Linked DNA regions of Rubrivirga marina. The protein of the gene in region 1 interacts with the protein of each later gene in a pairwise test. Links are inferred from orthologs where the notes say so. Each region holds a gene or a part of one and is shown in the gene's direction. Other genes may lie near its edges.

Region 1 (10,210 bases):
CCTCCGTGCTACCGCAGGCGACGCTACGCCAGGAGCTTCTCGACGGCCGCCAGCATGTCGGCCTTCATGACGGGCTTCGAGAGGTAGGCGTCGAAGCCGGCCTCGAGGCAGCGGCGGCGGTCCTCCGGCGAGGCGTGGGCCGTGAGCGCGAGCGTCGGGAGTGTGCTCAGGCGCGGGTCGGCGCGGATCTGCTGGACGAGCTCGATCCCGGTCATCCCGCCCTGGTAGTTCAAGTCGAGGAGGGCCACGTCGACGCCGCCGCCGGCCAGCCGCCGGGCGGCCTCCTCGGCGGACTGGGCCGTCACGACGTCGTACCCCTTGCGGAGGTAGATCTCGAACAGCTGGCAGTTTTCGGGGTAGTCGTCGGCGATGAGGATGGTCGGTCGGGGGGCGGACATGGGGCCAGGGTGGTGGTCTTTGAGGTATCGCCGTGGATCCCTCGACCTGAAGCCCTCGGCGCCAGTTAGGTCCCCACCGCTCGCCGAAACGCGTCACCGAGCGGCGCCGCCGCATCCCGGAGCGCGTCGAACACGCCGGGCGCAGCGGCGACGAGGCCGCCCGTCGTCACGGGGTCGGCGCCGTCCCAGAGGCCGGTGACCGTCCCGCCGGCGGCCTCGACCAGCACGACGCCGGCGGCCACGTCCCACGGCGCGAGGCCGGCCTCGAAGAACCCGTCGAACCGCCCGGCCGCCGTCCACGCGAGGTCGACCGCGGCGGCGCCGTGGCGGCGGAGCCCGCGCGTTGAGCGCATGAGCGCCTCGGCGGTCTCGAGGTAGCCGTCCATCCAGCGGTAGTCGCGGAACGGGAAGCCGGTGGCGACGAGCGCGTCGTCGAGGCGGGCCGTGTCGGACACCGAGGCGCGAGCGCCGTCGAGGGTGAGGCCGGCGCCGCGGACCGCTGAGAACAGCTCGCCGGAGGCCACGTCGAGCACGACGCCGACCTCGCCGACGCCGTCGACGCGGAGGCCGATCGACACGGCGTAGGGCGGGACGCCGTGGGCGAAGTTGGTCGTCCCGTCGAGCGGGTCGACGATCCAGACCCGGCCGCGGTCGAGGTCGACGCCTTCGTCCTCTCCCTCCTCGCCCACGAGTGTGTCGTCGGGGAACGCCTCGCAGAGCGCGTCGAGGACGATCCGCTGCGCGCCCTCGTCGACGAACGAGACGAGGTCGTGGACGCCCTTGGCGCGGAGGTCGTCCGCGGACAATCCACCCGCATGAGGACGGATGAAGGCGGCGGCGGCGCGGGCGGCGGCCTCGGCGGCGCGGCGCTCGGGGTCGAAGGGCATGGGGCGTCCGGGGAGGGTCGAGTGCAACCGTACGCCGGGGGGCGGGTTCTGACCGCGCGTATCCTCGTGCCCGTGCGTTCGCTCCCCGCCCTCGCCCTCCTCGCGCTCGCCGCCGTCGGCTGCGCCGACCCCGACCCGGCCCCGCCACCCGCCGACCCCGAGGCCCTGCGCCTGCTCGACGCGGTCGACGCCTCGGCCGTCGCCGACGCCTTCGCCGACCTCGACGCCGACGGCTACGAAGCCGACCTGACGGTGACGACCCTCGGCGCTGGGGGGCAGCCCCTCGACCGCGAGACGGTCGCGATCGCCTACGGCTCCAACGGGACTCGCGTCCTCGCCGGCACGCCGCAGGAGGACGAGGCCCCACGCCTCCGTGACCCCATCGCCTCGGCGCTCTCGGACGACCCGCCGTACGTCGACCCCGTCGCGCGCGAGGCGTACCGGCTGGCGGCCGTCGGCGACACGACGATCGGCGGCGTCAGCTTCCGCTTGGTGGAGGCCGTCCTCACCGATACGACGGCCGAACAGGGCGTGCGGCGCGTGTGGGCGGCCGTGACCGAGGGCGGTCGCGTGGGCGCCATCGAGGTCGAGCGGCGGGCCGACGCCGCGATCTACACCGAGCGGAGCCGCGTCCGCGTCGACCTCGCCCCCCACGCCGGCGGCTGGGTCCCGCGCCGCGTCGTGACGGACGCCGCGACCGACGTCCCGCTCTCCCCTCCGAGCCGCGTCCGCACCGAGTGGACGATCCGGCCGCGCGGCGCCTCCGGGACGTGACGGCCGCGGCGACGCTCGGCACGCCGATCCGGCACCTCGCGTCGGCCGGCTCGACGATGGACGAGGCCGCGGCGTGGGCGGCCGAGGGCGCGCCGCACGGCGCCGTCGTCGTGGCCGAGCACCAGCACGGCGGGCGTGGGCGTCATGGCCGCGCGTGGGAGGCGCCGCCCGGGCAGAGCCTCCTCGTCACCGTCGTCCTCCGCCCGGACCTCGCCGCCGACCGCGTCGGCCTCGTCCCGCTCGCGGCCGGGCTCGCCGTCGCCGAGGCCGTCGACGCGTTCGGCGCCGACGCCCGCCTCAAGTGGCCGAACGACGTCCGCGTCGGGGGGCGGAAGCTGGCGGGCGTCCTCGCCGAGACGACGTGGTCGCGCGGCCAGGCCTGCGTGCTCCTCGGCGTCGGGCTGAACGTGGGGCAGGACGCCTTCCCTCCGCCTCTCGACCAGACCGCGACCTCGCTCCGCCTGGAGACCGGCCAGCCCGTCCCCCGGCTCGCCCCGCTCCGCCCGATCCTCGACCGGCTCGCGGGCCTCCTCGCCCTCGCCGAGGCGGACCCGGCCGCGCTCGTCAGCGCTGTCGAGGCTCGACTCGAACGGGTCGGCGACGCCATCGAAGTGCGCGACCCCGGGAGCGGTGCGCTGGTCGTCGCCGGCCGCGTCCTCGGCCTCGCCCCCACTGGCGCGCTCCGCCTCCTGACGCCCGGCGGCGAGCGGGACGTCTACGCGGGCGAAGTGACGCTGGCAGCTCCGTGATCCTCGTCACCGGCGCCACGGGCTTCGTCGGCTCCGCCCTCGTCCGCCAGGTGCTGGCGGAGGGCGCGCCCGTGCGGATCCTCCGCCGCGCGACCTCTGACCTCGCCCACCTCGGGGAGGCCGCCGGCCGAGTCGAGCACGCCATCGGCGACGTGACCGACGCCGATTCGGTGTATCGGGCGATGGACGGCGTCCGGACGGTCTACCACGTGGCGGCGGTCGTCGCCTTCGGGCGCGGGGCGCGGCAGCGGCTCCGCGACGTCAACGTGCGGGGGACGGCGCACGTCGTGAACGCGGCGTTGGCGGAGGGCGTCGAGCGGCTCGTCCACACGTCGAGCATCGCCGCCCTCGGGCGGCCGGAGCGGGCCGGCGGCGTCATCGACGAGACGGCCGTGTGGACGCCATCGAAGGCGAACACGGCGTACGCCGTCAGCAAGCGCGACGCCGAGTTCGAAGTGCTGCGCGGCGTGGCCGAGGGGCTCGACGCCGTCCTCGTCAACCCGGCCCTCATCTTCGGGCCGGGCCGACCGGGTGAGGGGACGTTCGCCCTCGCGGAGCGCGTCGCCGCGGGGCGCGTCCCGCTCGCGCCACCGGGCGGCACGGCCGTCGTCGACGTGGAGGACGTGGCGGCCGGCCTCCGCCTCGCGTGCGCCCACGGCGAGACGGGCGCCCGCTACGTCCTCGCCGCGGAGAACCGGCTGTGGGCCGACCTCCTCCAGACCCTCGCCGAGGCGGCCGGGGCCGCGCCGCCGCGTCGGACCGCGCCGGCGTGGCTTCTGAGAACGGCCGGCGCGCTCGCCGAGGTGAGCGCGGCGCTCACGGGCGCGGAACCCGGCCTCACCCGCGAGACCGCTCGGACGGCCGCCGCGGCGCACCGCTACGATGGGTCGAAGGCCCGTCGCGACCTCGGCCTGACGTACCGCCCGTTCGACGAGACCGCCCGGCGCATCGCCGACGCCCTCGGCTAGCGCGGCGGCCCGGTATCTTCCGGCATGGCCCTCCACCTCCGCACCGGCGAGACGTCACTCTCGCTCGACCGCGCCGACGGCGCCCTGACCGCCGACGGCGAACCGCTCGACGCCCGCCTCACCCGCCTCGGCGCGACCGGCGACGCCGAGACCGTCCTCCTCGTCGCCGACGGCCGCCCGCGCGTCGTCACCGTCGAGCGCGACGGGGGCACCACGCGCGTCTGGGTCGATGGCGCGCCCGTCGAGGTCGAGACCCGCACCGACGCCGACCTCCTGCTGGAGCGGTTCGGCCTCGACGCCGGCGACACGGCCGCCGACCGCGAGGTCCGCGCGCCGATGCCGGGCCTCGTCCTCCGCGTGCTCGTCGAGCCCGGCGCCGAGGTCGAGGCGGGCCAGGGGCTCGTGGTCCTCGAGGCCATGAAGATGGAGAACGAGCTGACGGCCCCCGCCGCCGGCACCGTCGCCGCCGTCCACGTCACCGCGAGCGACGCCGTGGCCAAGAACGAGCTGCTGGTCGAGATCGACGTCTAGGCACGCGGACCTCCCGTCGGATGAGCGAGTTCGTCCCTCGCCCCCTCCCGCGCTCGCATGTCCACGCTCCTCCTCCTCAGCAACTCGACCTCGCCGGGCCGGCCTTACCTGGCCCACGCCCGCGACTGGATCGCCGAGGCCGTCGGGGACGCGCGGCGCGTGGCGTTCGTCCCGTACGCCGCCGTGACGTTCGCGTACGACGACTACGTCGCCCGCGTCCGCGAAGCGCTCGACGGGCTGCGCCTGGAGATCGTCGGCGTCCACGCCTCGGCCGATCCTGCTGGCGTCGTGGCCGGGGCTGACGCCGTGTTCGTCGGTGGGGGCAACACGTTCCACCTCCTCCGCGAGGCGTACCGCCACGGGCTCCTCGACGCGATCCGCCAGCGGGTGGCCGACGGCGCGCCGTACGTCGGGTGGAGCGCCGGCTCGAACCTCGCGTGCCCGAGCGTCCGCACGACGAACGACATGCCCATCGTCGAGCCGCCGTCGCTCGACGCGCTCGGGCTCGTCCCGGTCCAGATCAACCCCCACTACACCGACGCGCACCCCCCGGGGCACCAGGGCGAGACGCGCGCCCAGCGGCTCGCCGAGTTCGTCGCCGCGAACCCCGAGTCGCCGGTCGTCGGTCTGCCCGAGGGCACGGCCGTCCGCGTCGCCGACGGGCGGGCGGGGCTGCTCGGAGAGGGCGCCGCGCGCGTGTTCGACCCGCAGTCGCCGGAGGGCCGGGAGGCCGCGCCGGGCGAGGCCGAGGCTCTGTTCGTCCGCTAGGTCCGCCGGCCTCGGGCGCGGCGCCGAGGCGGCCGCATCTCCGGCGAGGCGTCTCCGTTGAACCCCGGACCTCGCGCCCCTCCCCTCGACCGATGCCCGCCCCCCTCATCCCGATCACGTCCGCCGACCACATCCCCGGCCAGACCATCCTCGAGCACCTCGACGTCGTCTACGGCAACACCGTCCGGGCCAAACACGTCGGGCGGGACCTCATGGCCGGGCTGAAGTCGGTCGTCGGCGGCGAGATCCGCGGCTACACCGAGATGCTTCGGGACGCCCGCGATGAGGCTCTCGACCGGATGAAGGAGGACGCCCTCGGCCTGGGCGCCGACGCCGTCATCAACGTCCGGTTCACGACGAGCCAGGTCGGCCAGGGCATGGCCGAGATGCTAGCGTACGGCACGGCGGTCCGGCTCGAGGACTGACCCGCCTCTATCCGGCTTCGGCCTCTGTGGCGGCTTTCTGCGCGAACGCCGTCACCAGCCGCGCGTGCGCGGCGACCACGTCGACGAGGCCGGTCTCGGCGAGGCGCGCGTCGGGCGACGTCGGGAGCTTGGGCGGCGAGACGCGGCCCATCCACAGCGGCAGCTTCTCGCGGAGGAGCGACGGACCCGGGAACCGGCCGGGCGCGAGGTGCACGGCGTAGAACGCCGCCTTCCGGTCGAGGCGGGCGTAGACGCTCTGGTCGGGCTCGACCTCGCCCTCGGCCCCCGTCGCGACGACGGCCGCGCCCAGGAGGAAGTCGTGGTAGAGGAACGGGAGTTCGGCGAGCGCCGGCCCCACGGCGGCCAGCACGTCGGGGTGCCCGCGGAGGCCGACCTCGGCGGCCCGCGCCGTGACCGTCGCGACGAGGGCGAGGGTCTCCTCCGCGACGAGTTCGGGGTCGGCCTGGTCGGTCAACACGGGGAGGACCGAGCGGACGACATCCTGGGTCGTGGACAGCGCGGCGGCGGCGGCGAACGCCGTTACCCGCGCGGAAAGGGAGAGGCCAGAGGTCATGGCAGACTAGATTTTTTAGGCGGAAGCGCTTTTCAGTTTGGACTTGGTGTTGCCAACGGCCACGTCGCAAAAATAAATAGGGGGTTCCACCCACCTACCCCTCCGCTCATGCCCCGCTCGCTCCTCGCGCTCGCGCTGTTCCTCGCCGCGCCCACGGCTCTCGCCCAGCCTGGCGTCTCGCTCGGCGCCGACATCGTCAGCCGCTACGTCTGGCGTGGCATCGACTACGGCGACCAGATCAACATCCAGCCGACCCTCGCCGTCACGTTTGACAACGTCGAGGTCGGGACGTGGGCGTCGTACTCGATCAGCAGCTTCGGCGACGGGCCCGCGTTCGCGGAGCAGGACTTCTACGTCAGCGCCTCGGCCGGCCCGGCCTCGTTCGGCATCACGGACTACTACTACCCGATCCTGAACGGCGCCGAGAGCTCGGACTTCTTCAACTTCGACGGCGACTACGCTGGGGCCCACACGCTCGAGGCCTTCGTCCAGCTCGCGCCCGAGAGCGTCCCGCTGAGCCTGCTCGTGGCGACGGCGTTCTACAACGCCTCGGACTTCCCGACCTACGTCGAGCTGGGCACGGGCTTCGAGCTCGGCGGCCTCGAGTGGGGCGCGGCGGCCGGGGCCGTATTCGCCCTCGACCCGCCGGAGGGGACGACCGGCAGCCCGTTCTACGGGACGACCGACGACGCCGCGCTCATCAACCTGTCGCTCGGCGCCACCAAGGACATCCCGCTGACGGACGCGTTCTCCCTGCCCGTCTCGGCCGCGTTGATCGTCAACCCGGACTCGGAGCGGAGCTTCCTCGTCTTCGGCGTGAGCCTGTAGCGGACTCAGGGCGACGCGTCGCGCCCGGCCGGCGGTCCGCGCCGGCCGGGCGCGATCGAGTTCGGCCCCGGAGTCGGCGCGGCTCAGCTCTGCTGCTGGGTCCCGCCGCCCGGCCCGCCGCCGATGGCCGTCCGCATCTCGGTGTCGGCCTCGATGTTGCGGAGGTTGTAGTAGTCCATGATCCCGAGGTTGCCCTGGCGGAACGCCTCGGCCATGGCCTTCGGGATCTCGGCCTCGGCCGCGACGAGGTTGGCCCGCTGCTCCTGCTCGGAGGCGACGGCCGCCGCGCGGCGCTCCTCGGCCTTGGCCCGGGCGACGCGGAGGTCGGCCTCGGCCTGGTCGGTCTGGAGCTTGGCCCCGATGTTCTCGCCGACGTCGACGTCGGCGATGTCGATCGAGAGGATGTCGAAGGCCGTCCCGTTGTCGAGGCCCTTCGAGAGGACCGTCTTGGAGATGTTGTCCGGGTTTTCCAGCACCATCGCGTGCGTGTCGGACGAGCCAATCGTGCTCACGATGCCCTCGCCGACGCGGGCGATGATCGTCTCCTCGCCCGCGCCGCCGACCAGCCGCTCGATGTTGGCCCGGACGGTCACCCGCGCGATGGCGCGGACCTGGATCCCGTCCTTTGCGATGGCCGAGATCGGCGGCGTCTCGATGACCTTCGGGTTGACCGACACCTGGACGGCCTCGAACACGTCGCGGCCGGCGAGGTCGATGGCCGTCGCCCGCTCGAACGAGAGGTCGATGTTCGCCTTGTCGGCCGAGATCAGCGCGTTGACGACCTGCTGGACGTGGCCGCCGGCGAGGTAGTGGGCCTCGAGGAGCGGCGGCTCGACCGGGATCCCCGCCTTGTGCGCCGTGATGAGCGGCCGGACGATGGCCGCCGGCGGCACGTTCCGCAGCCGCATCCCGACGAGGTCGCGGAACAGGCTCAGCTTCACGCCCGAGAAGATGGCCGTGATCCACAGCCGGACCGGGACGAAGTACAGGATCACGATCCCGAACAGGACCGCGCCGAGGATGACGATGAGGCTGCCGACGCCGAGGAGGTCTTCCATAGGTCTCATAGGTACGCGGCGGCCGGTACGCCCGCCGAGGGTCTAGTTGTTGCGCGGCCCGGCGGGCCGGCGGTAGTCGCCGCTCCGCCCGCCGGTCTTGGCGAGGAGCCGGACGCCCGTGATCTCGATCTCCTTCGTGACCGACTTGCACATGTCGTAGATCGTCAGCGCGGCGATGGACACGGCCGTGAGGGCCTCCATCTCGACGCCCGTCGGGCCCTCCGTCTTCGTGATCGCGCGGACGTCAACCGCCCCGGCCTCGTCGTCGAGCGAGAACTCGATCTCGACGTTCTGAAGGTTGACGTCGTGGCAGAGTGGGAGGAGCCGGCTCGTCTGTTTGGCGCCGAGGACGCCGGCCACGTTCGAGACCGTGAGCACGTCGCCCTTGCGGATCTCGTTCTCGCGGATGAGCCGGAGCGCCTCGGCCCCGACGATCACGCGGCCCGCCGCGACCGCCGTCCGTGCCGTCGAGGTCTTCTGGCTGACGTCGACCATCCGGGCTTGGCCCTGGTCGTCGACGTGGCTGAGGGTAGGGGTCTCGGTCATGGAAGCGGCGGGGGAACGCCCTCGAAGATACCTGGGCGCGGCGAACGGATTCGGGCGTTTTCGAGGGCCGAGTTCCAGGGGGACGGCGTTGCGGCTTGACCCCGGCCGCCGACCGGACACGCGACGTCACCTGCCCCCTCCGATGGCGCTCGCCGACCGGCTCGCCTCTCCTCGCCTCGGCGCCGAGGCGAGGCCACCCGGCGTCAGCCGCCGATGGTGATCATCGGCCGGTTCTCCGTGGCGGCGAGGACGTCCATGCCGGCATGAGCGCGGGCCTTGCCGGCCAGCGACCGGCGAACGAGCTCGAGGAGGTCGGCGTCCGTCGCGCCGCCCCGCATCGCGTCGCGGAGGCTGACCTCACGGGCCCCGAACAGGCACACCTTCAGCGCCCCATCGGCCGTGACGCGGAGGCGGTTGCAGCCGGCGCAGAACGGAACCGTCATGCTCGCCACGAACCCGACGCGGCCGCGCCAGCCGGGGCGCGAGAACGTCCGAGCCGTGGAGTGCGGCCCGTCATCGAGCGCGTCGAGCGGACCGTGGACGTCCTCGATGCGCGCCCGGGTCTCGGCGTAGGGCACCAGCTCCGACCGGTCCCAGCCGTTCCCGTCGAACGGCATGACCTCGATAAAGCGGACCTCGATCGGCTCCCGCGCCGCCCAGTCCGCGAAGTCCACCGCCTCGTCCTCGTTGACGCCGCGGAGGGCGACGACGTTGACCTTCAGCGAGCGGGGGCCGTCGATCCGATAGCCGAGGCGGAGCGCGGCGTCGAGCGCCGAGAGCACGCGATCGAGGCCCGGCCGGCGCGTGACGGCCTCGAACCGGTCGGCGCGGAGGGTGTCGAGCGAGAGCGTGAGGTCGGTGAGGCCCGCGGCACGGAGGTCCGGGAGGCGGTCTTCGAGGAGCAGACCGTTCGTCGTGAGCGCGAGCGAGCGGAGGCCGAGGCGCCCAAGCCGCTCCGCCACCTCGACGGCGTCCTTCCGCACGAGCGGCTCGCCGCCGGTCAACCGGATCTTGTCTACTCCCACCTCGGCGAGCACGCGGGCGAGGCGCTCGATCTCGTCGGTCGAGAGCATCTGCCGGGTCGGCGTGAGCGGGACGCCCTCGGCCGGCATGCAGTAGACGCAGCGGAGGTTGCACCGCTCCGTGAGCCCGAGCCGGAGCGTCGTGTGCCGGCGGCCGAACGAGTCGGTGAGGGGGCTCATTCGTCCTTGCGGAAGATCGTCCGCGCGATGGCGATCACGACGCCGACCGCGATGCCGGCCAGGAGCATCACCACGAACCAGGGGGTCGATCCGAACTCGAGGGGGGCGTCTTGCATGGCGGCGGCGGGGCCCGTCAGGATAACCGCCGCCGGGCTGACGAATGCCCTGAACGCGGCGCGGGCTACTCGAAGTCCTCGACCCAGACGATGTCGCTGTCCGCGCGGTCGAGGCGGGAGAGCAAGAACCGCCGGCCGCCGGGGAAGACGCCGAGGCCGGAGTCCTCGGGCACGTCGGCGACGGCCGCCAGCCGCTCGGCGCGGCCGGTTCGGAGGTCGACGCGGGCCACGGAGCCCCGCCGCTCGTAGTCGCGGAGAAGCACGTAGACCTCGTCGCCCACGACGGTCCAGTTGGCCCAGTCGGCCGGCGAGAGGTTCACGTTGATCCGCTGGGCGCGCACGTCGCGGACCTCGCCGTCGACGACGGGCAGGCGCCAGAGGCCGCG
Region 2 (10,269 bases), 610 kb from region 1 along the record:
TTGAGGTAGCGCGGCGGGTTGAAAAAGTGGGTCCCGAGGAAGCGCCGCTTGAACGCGTCCGAGCGGCCCTCGGCGATCTGACCGATCGGCAGGCCCGACGTGTTGGTCGAGATCACCGCCGTGTCGCTGGCGGCCGCCTCGATCCGCTCCATCACCTGCTGCTTGATGCCCATCCGCTCGACCACGACCTCGATGACCCAGTCGGCCTCGGCGATCTTGTCGAAGTCGTCGTCGAAGTTGCCGAGCGCGATCCGGCTCTGGGCGTCTTCCGACATGAACGGGTCCGGCTTCATCCGGGTCGCGTCCTTGAAGGCGCCCTCGACGAGGTCGTTCTTCTTCCCCTCGCGGCCGATCGACTCGGGCGTGACGTCGAGGAGGAGCACGTCGAGGCCGGCGTTCGCGAGGTGGGCGGCGATCTGGCTGCCCATGACGCCGGCACCGAGGACGGCGGCGGTCTTGAACGGCTTGTGGGCCCAGAACGGCGTCTCGGCCGTGCCAGCGTCGGTGCCGTTGGAGGTGAGGGTCGGGGTTTCCATCGGGTCGGAGGAAGAGATCAGAGGAATCGGAGCGCGGGCGGCGCGGGCCGCCCGCGGAAAGGGCTAGACGAAGGCGCCGAGGCCGGTGACGTGGCGGCCGACGATGAGGGAGTTGATCTCGTTCGTGCCCTCGTAGGAGTAGATGGCCTCCGTGTCGGCGAAGGCGCGGGCGACGTGGTTGTCGATGAGGATGCCATTGCCCCCGTGGAGGTCGCGGGCGAGCGCCACGACGTCGCGGCAGCGGGCGGCGGTGTAGACCTTGGCGAGCGACGCCTGCGCGTCGGTCATCCGGCCGGCGTCTTGGAGCTGGCTCAGCCGGAGGCACATGGTCTGGAGCGCCGTCACGTTGCCGAGCATGTGGACCAGCTTGTCCTGGATGAGCTGGAACTGGGCGATCGGCCGGCCGAACTGGAGGCGCGTCGTGGCGTAGCGCTGGCTCCGCTCGTAGGCCCCCATCGCGCAGCCAACGGCCTGCCACGCCACGCCCGCCCGCGTCAGCTTGAGGACCTCGGCGACATCGGCGAACGAGTCGGCCTTCTGGAGCCGGTCGGAGTCGGGGACGCGGCAGTCGCTCAGCGTGATGAGGCCGTTCTCGACGGCCCGGAGCGCGATCTTGCCGCGGATCTTCTCGACGGAGTAGCCCTCGTGGCACTGGGGCTGGACGAGGAAGCCCTTGACCTGGCCGTCGGCCTCGTCGCGCGCCCAGATCACGACGACGTCGGCGAACGTCGCGTTGCCGATCCACTTTTTCTGGCCGTTCAGGACCCACTCGTCGCCCTCCCGCCGGGCCGTCGTCGTGACGCCCCCGGCGATGGCGCTGCCCACCTCGGGCTCGGTCAGGCCGAAGGCGCCGATCACGTCCCACGCGCGCATCTTGGGCAGCCACTCGGCCTTCTGCTCGTCGCTGCCGCAGACGAGGACCGACTGCATCGCGAGGCCGGAGTGGACGCCGAAGAACGTCGCCGTGCTCACGTCGACGCGCGCGATCTCCATCGTGAGGAGCCCCTCCATCACGGAGCCGTTGGGCTCGCGCGTCTCGAGGTCCTCGCCGTAGATCGCGGTCAGGAGGTCGAGCTTCTGAAAGCCCGGGACGAGCACGTCGAGCGGCGTCCGGTCGCCCAACCACGCCTCGTTGATGACGGGCTCGACCCCCTCCTCCATGAACCGGCGGAGCTCGGCCATCTTGGCCCGCTGCGCCTCTGAGATCAAGCCGTCGATGTCGAAAAAGTCGCCGTCGGGTGCGGGCGGCTCGTAGGCGGCGGGGCCGGCTGCCGCGCGTTCGAGGCCCTTGAGCGAGGCCGCGACGGCCGCCTCGTCCATCTGGCCAAACGCGGCCGCCAGCCGGTCGAGGTCGACGCCCGAGGCGGAGAGGGCCGCAAGCGCTTCCGGGGAGGCGGCGGGCGCGGCGGCCGGGGCCGAGGTGCCGTCCCCCGAGGCGCCGGGGGTGGAGACGGTGGGGTCCATGGCAGGGCGGGCAGGGTGACGAAAGGTTAACACTGTTAAGCCGCCCAGGTTCGCCTGCCGGACCGCCTTTCCGTTGGATGCCGCAGGGCGGCAGCCGTTCCGCGAAGACGAGGATGAGCGTCCCCGTCGGCTCCCCCCCCGGATCCACCCTGCCCGCCGGGGCCCACGTGCGGCCCCGACATCGAACGGGGCGCCGGCGACGTCCGCCGGCGCCCCGAGGTGGAACCGGCCGACGCTAGGCGACGACCGAGGCGCCGCCGTGGCCGCTCGACACCGACGCCTTGTACATGTCGTCGATCGACCCTTCGTACTGCTTGTTGACGGCCCCGCGCTTGACCTTCATGGTCGGCGTTAGGAGTTCGTTCTCGACCGTCATCAGCTCGGGCACGAGGCGGAAGCGCTGGACCTGGCTCCAGTGGTCCATGCCCGCGTTGGCCTCGCTCACGAGCCGCTCGAACTCGGCCTGGACCGTGGGGTCCTTCAGAAGCGCCTCGCCCGACGCCGTCACGCCGTGCTGCCGAGCCCACACCGGCAGCGCCTCCATGTTCGGGAAGATGAGCGCCGTGCAGAACTTCTGGCTGTTCCCCACGACCACGGCCTGCTCGATGAGGGGGCTCTCCGTGAGCGCGTTCTCGATGGGCTGCGGGATGACGTACTTGCCCGTCGACAGCTTGAAGAGGGCCTTCTTGCGGTCCGTGATCTTGAGGAACCCATCGGGCGTGAACTCGCCGATGTCGCCGGTGTGGAACCAGCCGTCGTCGTCGATGACCTCGTCGGTCTTGTCCTGCGCCTTGTAGTAGCCCTGCATGACGTGGGGCCCGCGCGTGAGGATCTCGCCGTCCTCGGCGATGGCCACCTCGACGCCCGCGATCGGCGGCCCGACGGTCCCGGCCTTGTTGAAGCCCGGCCCGTTGGTCGTGATGACCGGGCTCGTCTCGGTGAGGCCGTAGCCCTGGTAGGTCGGGATGCCGAAGGCGTTGAAGGCGTTGGCGAGGTCCTGCCGCAGCGCCGCGCCGCCGACCGAGAGCGCCTTCACGCGCGTGAACCCGAGCCGCTCGCGGAGCTTCGAGTAGACCAGCTTGTCGGCCAGGCCGTGCTGGAGCGCGTCGAGGCCGGCCGGCTCCTTCTGGAGGTCGTAGTGCTGGGCCCGGTCGAAGGCCCACCCGGCGATCTTGGCCTTGAGGCCCTCTGCCTCGGACACGCCGAGGAGGACCTTGTCGAACACCTTCTCGAGCACACGCGGGACCGTCGCCATCATCGTCGGGCGGACGGAGGGGAGGTGCCCGACGAGCTGGTCGGGGTCCGAGTAATAGATCGAGTGGCCCCACGCGACGTTCGCGAACGAGAGCATCCGCGCGTAGATATGGGTCATCGGGAGGAACGTCAGCGCGACCTCCTCCTGGTGGCCCAGCGTCGCGAGTCCCGTGAACGCGGCGTAGCTGTTCGACGAGATATTCTCGTGCGTGAGCATGACGCCCTTCGGCTGGCCCGTCGTGCCGGAGGTGTAGATGAGCGTGGCGAGGTCGCCGGGCTCGATCATGTCGCGGAGCTCGTCGGGCCGGTTCGGGGTCGCCGTCCGGACCCGCTTGCCCTCGGCTCGCAGGTCGTCGAGCGTCATCAGGCGGACGCCCTCGGGCAGCGAGGCGCCACTGCCCGTGCCCTCGGCGAGGATGACCAGCTTGACGTCGGGGACCTGATCGGCCCAGCCGGCGAAGTTGGCCAGCATCTCCTCGTTCGTCACGAACATGGCCTTGGCCTCGCCGTGCGTGGTGACATAGACGAGGTTCTCCGGCGCGTAGGTCGTATAGAGCGGGACGTTGACGATCCCCGCGATGAGCGTCCCGAAGTCGGCCATCGCGAAGTACAGGTCGCTGTCCATGAAGAACGCGACGTGGTCGCCGCGCTCCAGGCCGGAGGCGAGGAGGCCGAGGGCGACCTCGTCGGCCGCGTCGCGGAACGCGCCGTTGGACAGCGTCTGCCAGCCCTCGCCGGCCGGCTGGTTGAACCCGGACGGGTTGGGGTAGCGCTCGACGGCCTCGTCGAGGAGCTCCGGGAGCGTCTTGCCGAGGACGACCCGTCCGTCCGTGTCGGAGGGGGCGGTGTGGATCTGGAGGGCCATGGGGCGAAGTCGGTGAGTCGGAAGGGCTTCCGTTAAACGGGGGAAGATCGTCAGGCGTGTCGGAATGTTCCGATCAGCCGACGGCGAACGGCGCGAGCGACTGACGGACGGCCGCGTCGACGAGGTCGTCGCCGGCGAGGCGAACGTCGACGCGACGCGCGAGGTGGAGCGAGACGAGGCCGTGGAGCGCGGTCCAGAGCACGGCCGAGGCCACGTCGGGCGGGCTCGGCGCCGCGAGCGACCCGTCGGCGATGCCGGCCTCGATGGTCTCGCCGAACAGCTCGACGTTTCGGCGGGCACGGCGGTAGTCCTCGGCCGGGTACCGGGCCATCCGCTCCGGGTGGAGCTGGAACATGACCTCGTAGTATTCCGGGTTGTCGAGCCCGAATCGGACGTAGGCCCGGGAGAGGGCGTCGAGCCGGTCCGGCGGGTCGACGGACTCGTCGGCCGCGTCCGTGAGCGCGTCGTGGAGCCGGTCCATGCCCTCCGAGATGAGTGCGTGCGTGAGCGCGTCCTTGTTCTCGAAATGGAGGTAGATGCTCGTCGCGCTGCACCCGACGGACCCCGCGATCTTTCGCATCGAGAGCGCCTCGTAGCCGTCGGCGACGAGGAGGTGTCTGGCGTGGTCGAGGATGACGCGCCGGAGATCGGCGTCGGTCTCGGCGCGGCGGGCAGGAGCGGTGGCGGGGTCGGGCACGGAATCGGGTGGGGGGGACAAATCTAGCCGCTCCCCGGGTCGATGGAGAAACGATGAGACGTCCGGCGAGGAGCCGCCGCCGCCGGCCCCGCTCGACCGACGGCCCACAGATCGTTCTATCCTCGACCTCCCCTTCTCGATCCGTCATGTCCTCCCCCCTCCCCTGGCGCGACGTCGTGCTCCCGTCCGTCGCCGCGCGGTTCTGCCGCTACGCCGAGGTCTACACGACCTCCGACCCCGCCTCCGACACGTTCCCCTCGACGGAGCGCCAGAAAGATCTCAGTCGGCTCTTGGTCGAGGAGCTGACGGCGCTCGGCCTCGACGCCGAGATGGACGCGTGGGGCTACGTCTTCGCCACGTTGCCCTCTCCCCTGCCTCCTGCCGAGGCGGAGGCCCTGCCCGTCGTCGCCCTCGTCGCCCACGTCGACACGTCGCCGGACGCGCCGGGGGAGAACGTCCGCCCCCAGATCCACCCCGACTACGACGGCGGCCCCGTGACCTTCCCCGCCGCGCCCGACCTCCGGCTCGACGCCGACCGCCAGCCGGCTCTCGCCCGCCACGTCGGCCACGACCTGGTCACGAGCGACGGGACGACGCTCCTCGGCTCCGACGACAAGGCGGGCGTCGCCGCGATCATGCAACTGGTAGAGGACCTCGTACGCGCCGACGAGGACGCCGTCACGATCGGCGAGCGGCCCGCGGCCCGCCCCACGCTCCGGATCCTTTTCACGCCCGACGAGGAGATCGGCAAGGGGACCGACAAGCTGGACCTCGCCCGCCTCGGCGCCGACGTGGCCTACACGCTCGATGGGAGCGGGACCGACGTGCTCAGCGTCGAGACGTTCAACGCGGCCGAGGCCGTGTTCACGGTCGACGGCGTGGGTGTCCATCCGGGCTACGCGAAGGGCGTCATGGTCAACGCCGCGCGCGTCGCCGCCGCGTTCGTCGAGGGCCTGGCCGGCGACCCCGCGCCCGAGACGACGGGCGACCGCGAGGGCTACCTCCACCCGCACACGGTCGACGCCACGACCGAGCGGGCGACGGTCAAGGTCCTCCTCCGCGACCACGACGACGCGGCGATGGACGCCAAGCGCGAGCGCGTCCGCCGGTTGGCCACCGAGATCGGCGAGCGGTTCCCAGGCGCGGGCACGGACCTCACGATCACCGAGAGCTACCGCAACATGCGCTCGTACATCGAGGCCGTCGACCCACGGGCGATCTCCGTCGCCGTCGAGGCCGCGCGGGCGATGGGATTCGAGCCCGAGTTCGAGGCCGTCCGGGGCGGGACCGACGGGGCGCGGCTCTCTGAGAAGGGCCTCCCCTGCCCCAACGTGTTCACGGGCGGCCACGACTTCCACAGCCGGTTCGAGTGGAACACGGTCCAGAACCTCGAGCGGACGCTGGCCTACACTCACGCGCTCGTCCGCCAGTGGGGCGCCGAGGCGAGCGGGGCCGCGGGGTAGCGTCGCCACAGAGGCTTCGCGGATCACGGATCTGCGCGGGCGGTTTCTTTGGGGACCGCTCCGCGCCAATCATGCCGCTCTCCCGCACGCAGACTCGCACGTTCGTCGCCGTCCTCGTCGGCCTCATGCTCGGCCTGTCGGTCCTGGCGACGGTCCTCATCACGCGCGGCTGGGAGAACGAGGCCGTGCAAGAGCAGGTCCGCGAGCAGGAGACGGAGCGGGTGCGGCAGATGCCGAAGTTCTCCGACGACTAGGTCCGCCTCGGGCGGCTCGACGGGCGGCTCGACGGGCAGCCCTCCTCACGCGAGGAGGGGACCTGTCCAGAGACCTCGCGCCCGCTTCCCACCCCTCGCCGAGGCGGGCGGGGTCGCTAGGTCAGCCGTCGGCTGAGGCCGTAGCCGAAGGCCACGAGCGCGATGGCACCGACAGCTGCATAGACCGGCTTCGAGAGCACGGCCTCGCGCCACGACCCGTGCTCGGGCGGGAGTTGGTCGAACGTGTGGACCGTCTCGATCTGCCCCGAGTCGCCGTGGACGACGACGCGGCCGGCGCCGAGCTGGCGGACGTAGCCGGCGGCGCGGTCGACGGCGGCGTCTCGGTCGTCGGTCTCGAACGAGAGCGACGGCGATCCTTCGAGGCGAACGCCCCACCGCTCCTCGCGGGGGACGACGTGGTACACGTTGCGGCTAGGCATGAGGGGCGTGGGGCGGATGGGCTCGGTGTACGCCCGTTTGTACCATCCGGTCCCCCCTGACGGACCCGCACCCATGAAGCGCCTCCTCGCCATCCTGCTCGCCGCCGTCGTGCTGCTCGCCCTCCTCGGCGCCGTCGGCGTGTGGGGCGCGCTGCGCGGCAGCCTGCCCCACCTCGACGGCGAGCACGCCCTCGCCGGCCTGTCGGCGCCCGTGACCGTCGAGCGCGACGCGGCCGGCGTGCCGACGATCACGGCCGCGACCCGGCCCGACGCGGCCCGCGCGCTGGGCTACGTCCACGCGCAAGAGCGGTACTTCCAGATGGACCTCCTCCGGCGGGCGCCCGCCGGCGAGCTCTCGGCGCTCCTCGGCGAGGCCACGTGGCGGACCGACTCGACGCTCGCCGGCCACCGCTTCCGCGAGCGGGCCCTCGCAAGCGTCGCCGCGCTGCCCCCCGACCAGCGGGCCGTCCTCGACGCCTACGTCGACGGCGTCAACGCCGGGCGGGAGGCCCTCGACGCGCGGCCGTTCGAATACCTCGCCCTCCGCCAGGAGCCGGCACCGTGGCGGCCGGAGGACTCGATCCTCGCTGCCTACGCCATGGTCCTCGACCTTCAGTTCGACGGCGGGTTCGGGGTCGAGCTCGAGCGGGAGGCCGTCGCCGCCGCGCTCCCCGAGGCCCTCGCCGACTTCCTCACGCCCCGCGGCGACGACTGGGACGCGCCCATCCAGGGCGACGCGATCGCCCCGCCTCCAATCCCCGCCCCGGACCAGCTCGAGGGCTTCCGCCTCGGCGCCGAGGCGGGCGCGGTCGCCGACCCGCCGACGCCGGGCTCGAACAACTGGGCCGTCGCGGGGGACCTCAGCGAGACCGGTAGCGCCATCGTCGCCGACGACATGCACCTCGGGCTCCGGCTCCCCCACATCTGGTTCCGTGCGTCGCTGGTCTACGGCGGGCGCCGCGTGACGGGCGTGACCCTGCCCGGCGCACCGCTCGTGGTGGTCGGGAGCAACGGCGACGTGGCCTGGGGCTTCACCAACTCGTACGGCGACTTTATCGACTACGTCCGCCTCGTGGACGCCCCAGACCGGCCCGGCCACGTGCTCACCGACTCCGGGAGCGTCGCCGTCGACACGCTACGGATCGACGTGGCTGTGGGCGGGGACGTCCGCCAACTGGTCGTGGTCGACACGCCCTGGGGCCCGGTCACGGCGCGCGACGCCGACGGGACGGCCTACGCCGTGCAGTGGTCGGTCCACCGGCCCGAGGCCACGAACCTCGCGCTCCTCGACGTCGAGACGGCGACGACGCTCGACGACGCGCTCGACGCGGCCAACCGCTCGGGCATCCCGGCGCAGAACTTCACCGCCGGCGACCGGGCCGGGCGGATCGGGTGGACGATTGCGGGGCAGATCCCGCTCCGCGCCGGCCGCGACGGCCGGCGGCCGGTCGACTCGACCGACCCAAACGCACGGTGGGCCGGCTTCCTCCCGCCGAGCGACGTGCCCCGCGTCACCGACCCGGAAGACGGCCGGCTGTGGACGGCCAACGCCCGCGTCGTCTCGGGCGAGGCCCTCGCGGTCATCGGCGACGACAACTACGCCCACGGCGCCCGCGCCCGCCAGATCCGCGACGGCCTCCGCGCCCTCACGCCGCCGATCTCGGAACAGGACCTCCTCGGCATCCAGCTCGACGACCGCGCCGTGCTGATGGGCCGCTGGCGCGACCTCTTCCTCCAGACGCTCGCCGAGGCCGAGCCGACGACGGACCGCGACTCGCTCCGCGTCCTCCTCGACGCCTGGAGCGGGCGCGCCGCGCCCGGCGACGTCGGGTACCGGCTGACGAAGGAGTTCCGCGAGGCCGTGGTCGAGCGCGTGCTCCCCCCGCTGATGGCGCCCGTCCGCGCCCGCGCTCCGCGCGCCGACCTCCCGGCGCGCGACGAGACGCCGGTGTGGGCCCTCGTCACGGAGCGCCCGACCCACCTCCTCCCCTCCGGCCACGCGAGCTGGCAGGCCCTCCTCGAAGACGCGGCCGACGACGTGGCCGACCAGCACGACGTGCTCTCACAGGCGTCGTGGGGCGCGGCGAACACGCTCCGGATGGAGCACCCGATGGCCTCCGCCCTCCCCGGCCTCGGCGACCGGCTCGTTATGCCGGCCGTCCCCCAGTTCGGCGACCAGCGCATGCCGCGCGTCTCGGGCCCCGACTTCGGCGCGTCGCAGCGGATGGTCGTGTCGCCGGGCCACGAGGACCGCGGGATCTTCCAGATGCCCGGCGGCCAGGCCGGCCACTTCCTGTCCCCCTACTGGGGCGCCGGCCACGACGACTGGGTCGAGGGCCGCCCGAGCCCCTTCCTGCCGGGCCCGACGGAGTGGACGCTCACGCTCACGCCCGCGGGCTGACCGAGGCGGGCGGAGCCAGCCCCCTCCGCCTCGGGCGTCATATGGAGGCGGACGCCCTAGAAGCGGACCATCGTCCGGGCCTCGTCCACGCCGTCGATGCGGAGGCGGTAGACGTAGAGGCCGGCCGGGAGGGCCTGGCCGGCGTCATCCTGTCCAGCCCACGTCGCGGTGTGCTCGCCGCTCGCACGGACGCCGTGGACGAGCGTGCGGACGCGCCGGCCCAGCGTGTCGAACACCTCGAGCGTCACGGGGCCGGGCTCGCGGACCACGTAGTCGATCGCCGTCCCGCCGCCGAATGGGTTCGGGCGGTTCGGGCGCAGGCTGGCCGTGTCCGCCTCGGGGCCGTCGCCCGTCGACACGTTCATCGCGAGCTCCGGCGTGGTCCATGGGATCCACTCCGAGAGGTCGGCCTCGTAGGGCGTGGTCGCGACGTCGGTGTCCGCCTCGGTGTCGCCGAGGAGGAACTTGTCGACGAACGCCTCGACCTGCGGCCGCTGGCTGGCCGGGAGCTGGCAGTGGCTGCCCCCGACGATCGAGTACCCGAACCGGTCCGGGACGCCGAGCCCGGTCCAGACCTCCTTCGCGGCCGCGTTCGACACGTCCGCCGACTCGGCCGCGAGCCAGTCGATGCTCGGGTTGTTGAGGACGAGGAGCGCGCGGGGCGCCACCAGCGCCATCAGTTCGTGGTGGTCGTAGGGGAGCGTCTCGGGCTGGCCGCCGAAGAGCGTGATGAACGTCCGGCTGAACCACGACCCATTCGTCCGGTTGAGGCTCTCGACCTCGTAGGGCAGGGCGGCCGAAACGCGCCACGCCGCGGCGCCGCCCCCACCCGGCTCCTGGGCGATCGTCAGGGCGATCCGCTCGTCCTGCGCCCCCGTGAAGAGGGCGATCTTTC

What was found.
Region 2: the proteins of pepE (region 1) and pepT interact in binary tests that used the Escherichia coli proteins (3 or more experiments, as listed by UniProt). The link is inferred for Rubrivirga marina from one-to-one orthologs.

What each region holds. Positions count from the first base shown.
Region 1 is NZ_MQWD01000001.1:4,254,129-4,264,338, forward strand. What follows is about bases 3,368-6,219. They hold pepE (dipeptidase PepE), read left to right. Parts: upstream 3,368-4,364; coding sequence 4,365-5,075; downstream 5,076-6,219. Other genes in these bases: BSZ37_RS18240 (NAD-dependent epimerase/dehydratase family protein), read left to right, coding at 3,368-3,776; BSZ37_RS18245 (acyl-CoA carboxylase biotin carboxyl carrier protein subunit), read left to right, coding at 3,801-4,307; BSZ37_RS18255 (YbjQ family protein), read left to right, coding at 5,183-5,500; BSZ37_RS18260 (hypothetical protein), read right to left, coding at 5,508-6,074; BSZ37_RS18265 (TorF family putative porin), read left to right, coding at 6,183-6,219. Outside these bases: BSZ37_RS18220 (response regulator), read right to left, coding at 24-398; BSZ37_RS18225 (inositol monophosphatase family protein), read right to left, coding at 464-1,285; BSZ37_RS18230 (hypothetical protein), read left to right, coding at 1,358-2,059; BSZ37_RS18235 (biotin--[acetyl-CoA-carboxylase] ligase), read left to right, coding at 2,023-2,808; more of BSZ37_RS18240, read left to right, coding at 2,805-3,367; more of BSZ37_RS18265, read left to right, coding at 6,220-6,902; flotillin-like protein FloA, read right to left, coding at 6,986-7,960; cyclic pyranopterin monophosphate synthase MoaC, read right to left, coding at 8,003-8,506; GTP 3',8-cyclase MoaA, read right to left, coding at 8,710-9,708; BSZ37_RS18285 (winged helix-turn-helix domain-containing protein), read right to left, coding at 9,890-10,210. UniProt on the Escherichia coli protein: Hydrolyzes dipeptides containing N-terminal aspartate residues. May play a role in allowing the cell to use peptide aspartate to spare carbon otherwise required for the synthesis of the aspartate family of amino acids.
Region 2 is NZ_MQWD01000001.1:3,646,430-3,656,698, forward strand. The notes cover bases 4,210-7,120. They hold pepT (peptidase T), read left to right. Parts: upstream 4,210-4,962; coding sequence 4,963-6,279; downstream 6,280-7,120. Other genes in these bases: BSZ37_RS15480 (TetR/AcrR family transcriptional regulator), read right to left, coding at 4,210-4,816; BSZ37_RS15490 (hypothetical protein), read left to right, coding at 6,351-6,533; BSZ37_RS15495 (DUF2188 domain-containing protein), read right to left, coding at 6,650-6,973; BSZ37_RS15500 (penicillin acylase family protein), read left to right, coding at 7,047-7,120. Also shown: BSZ37_RS15465 (3-hydroxyacyl-CoA dehydrogenase/enoyl-CoA hydratase family protein), read right to left, coding at 1-536; BSZ37_RS15470 (acyl-CoA dehydrogenase family protein), read right to left, coding at 600-2,000; BSZ37_RS15475 (AMP-dependent synthetase/ligase), read right to left, coding at 2,236-4,119; more of BSZ37_RS15480, read right to left, coding at 4,193-4,209; more of BSZ37_RS15500, read left to right, coding at 7,121-9,374; BSZ37_RS15505 (glucuronyl esterase domain-containing protein), read right to left, coding at 9,431-10,269. UniProt on the Escherichia coli protein: Cleaves the N-terminal amino acid of tripeptides.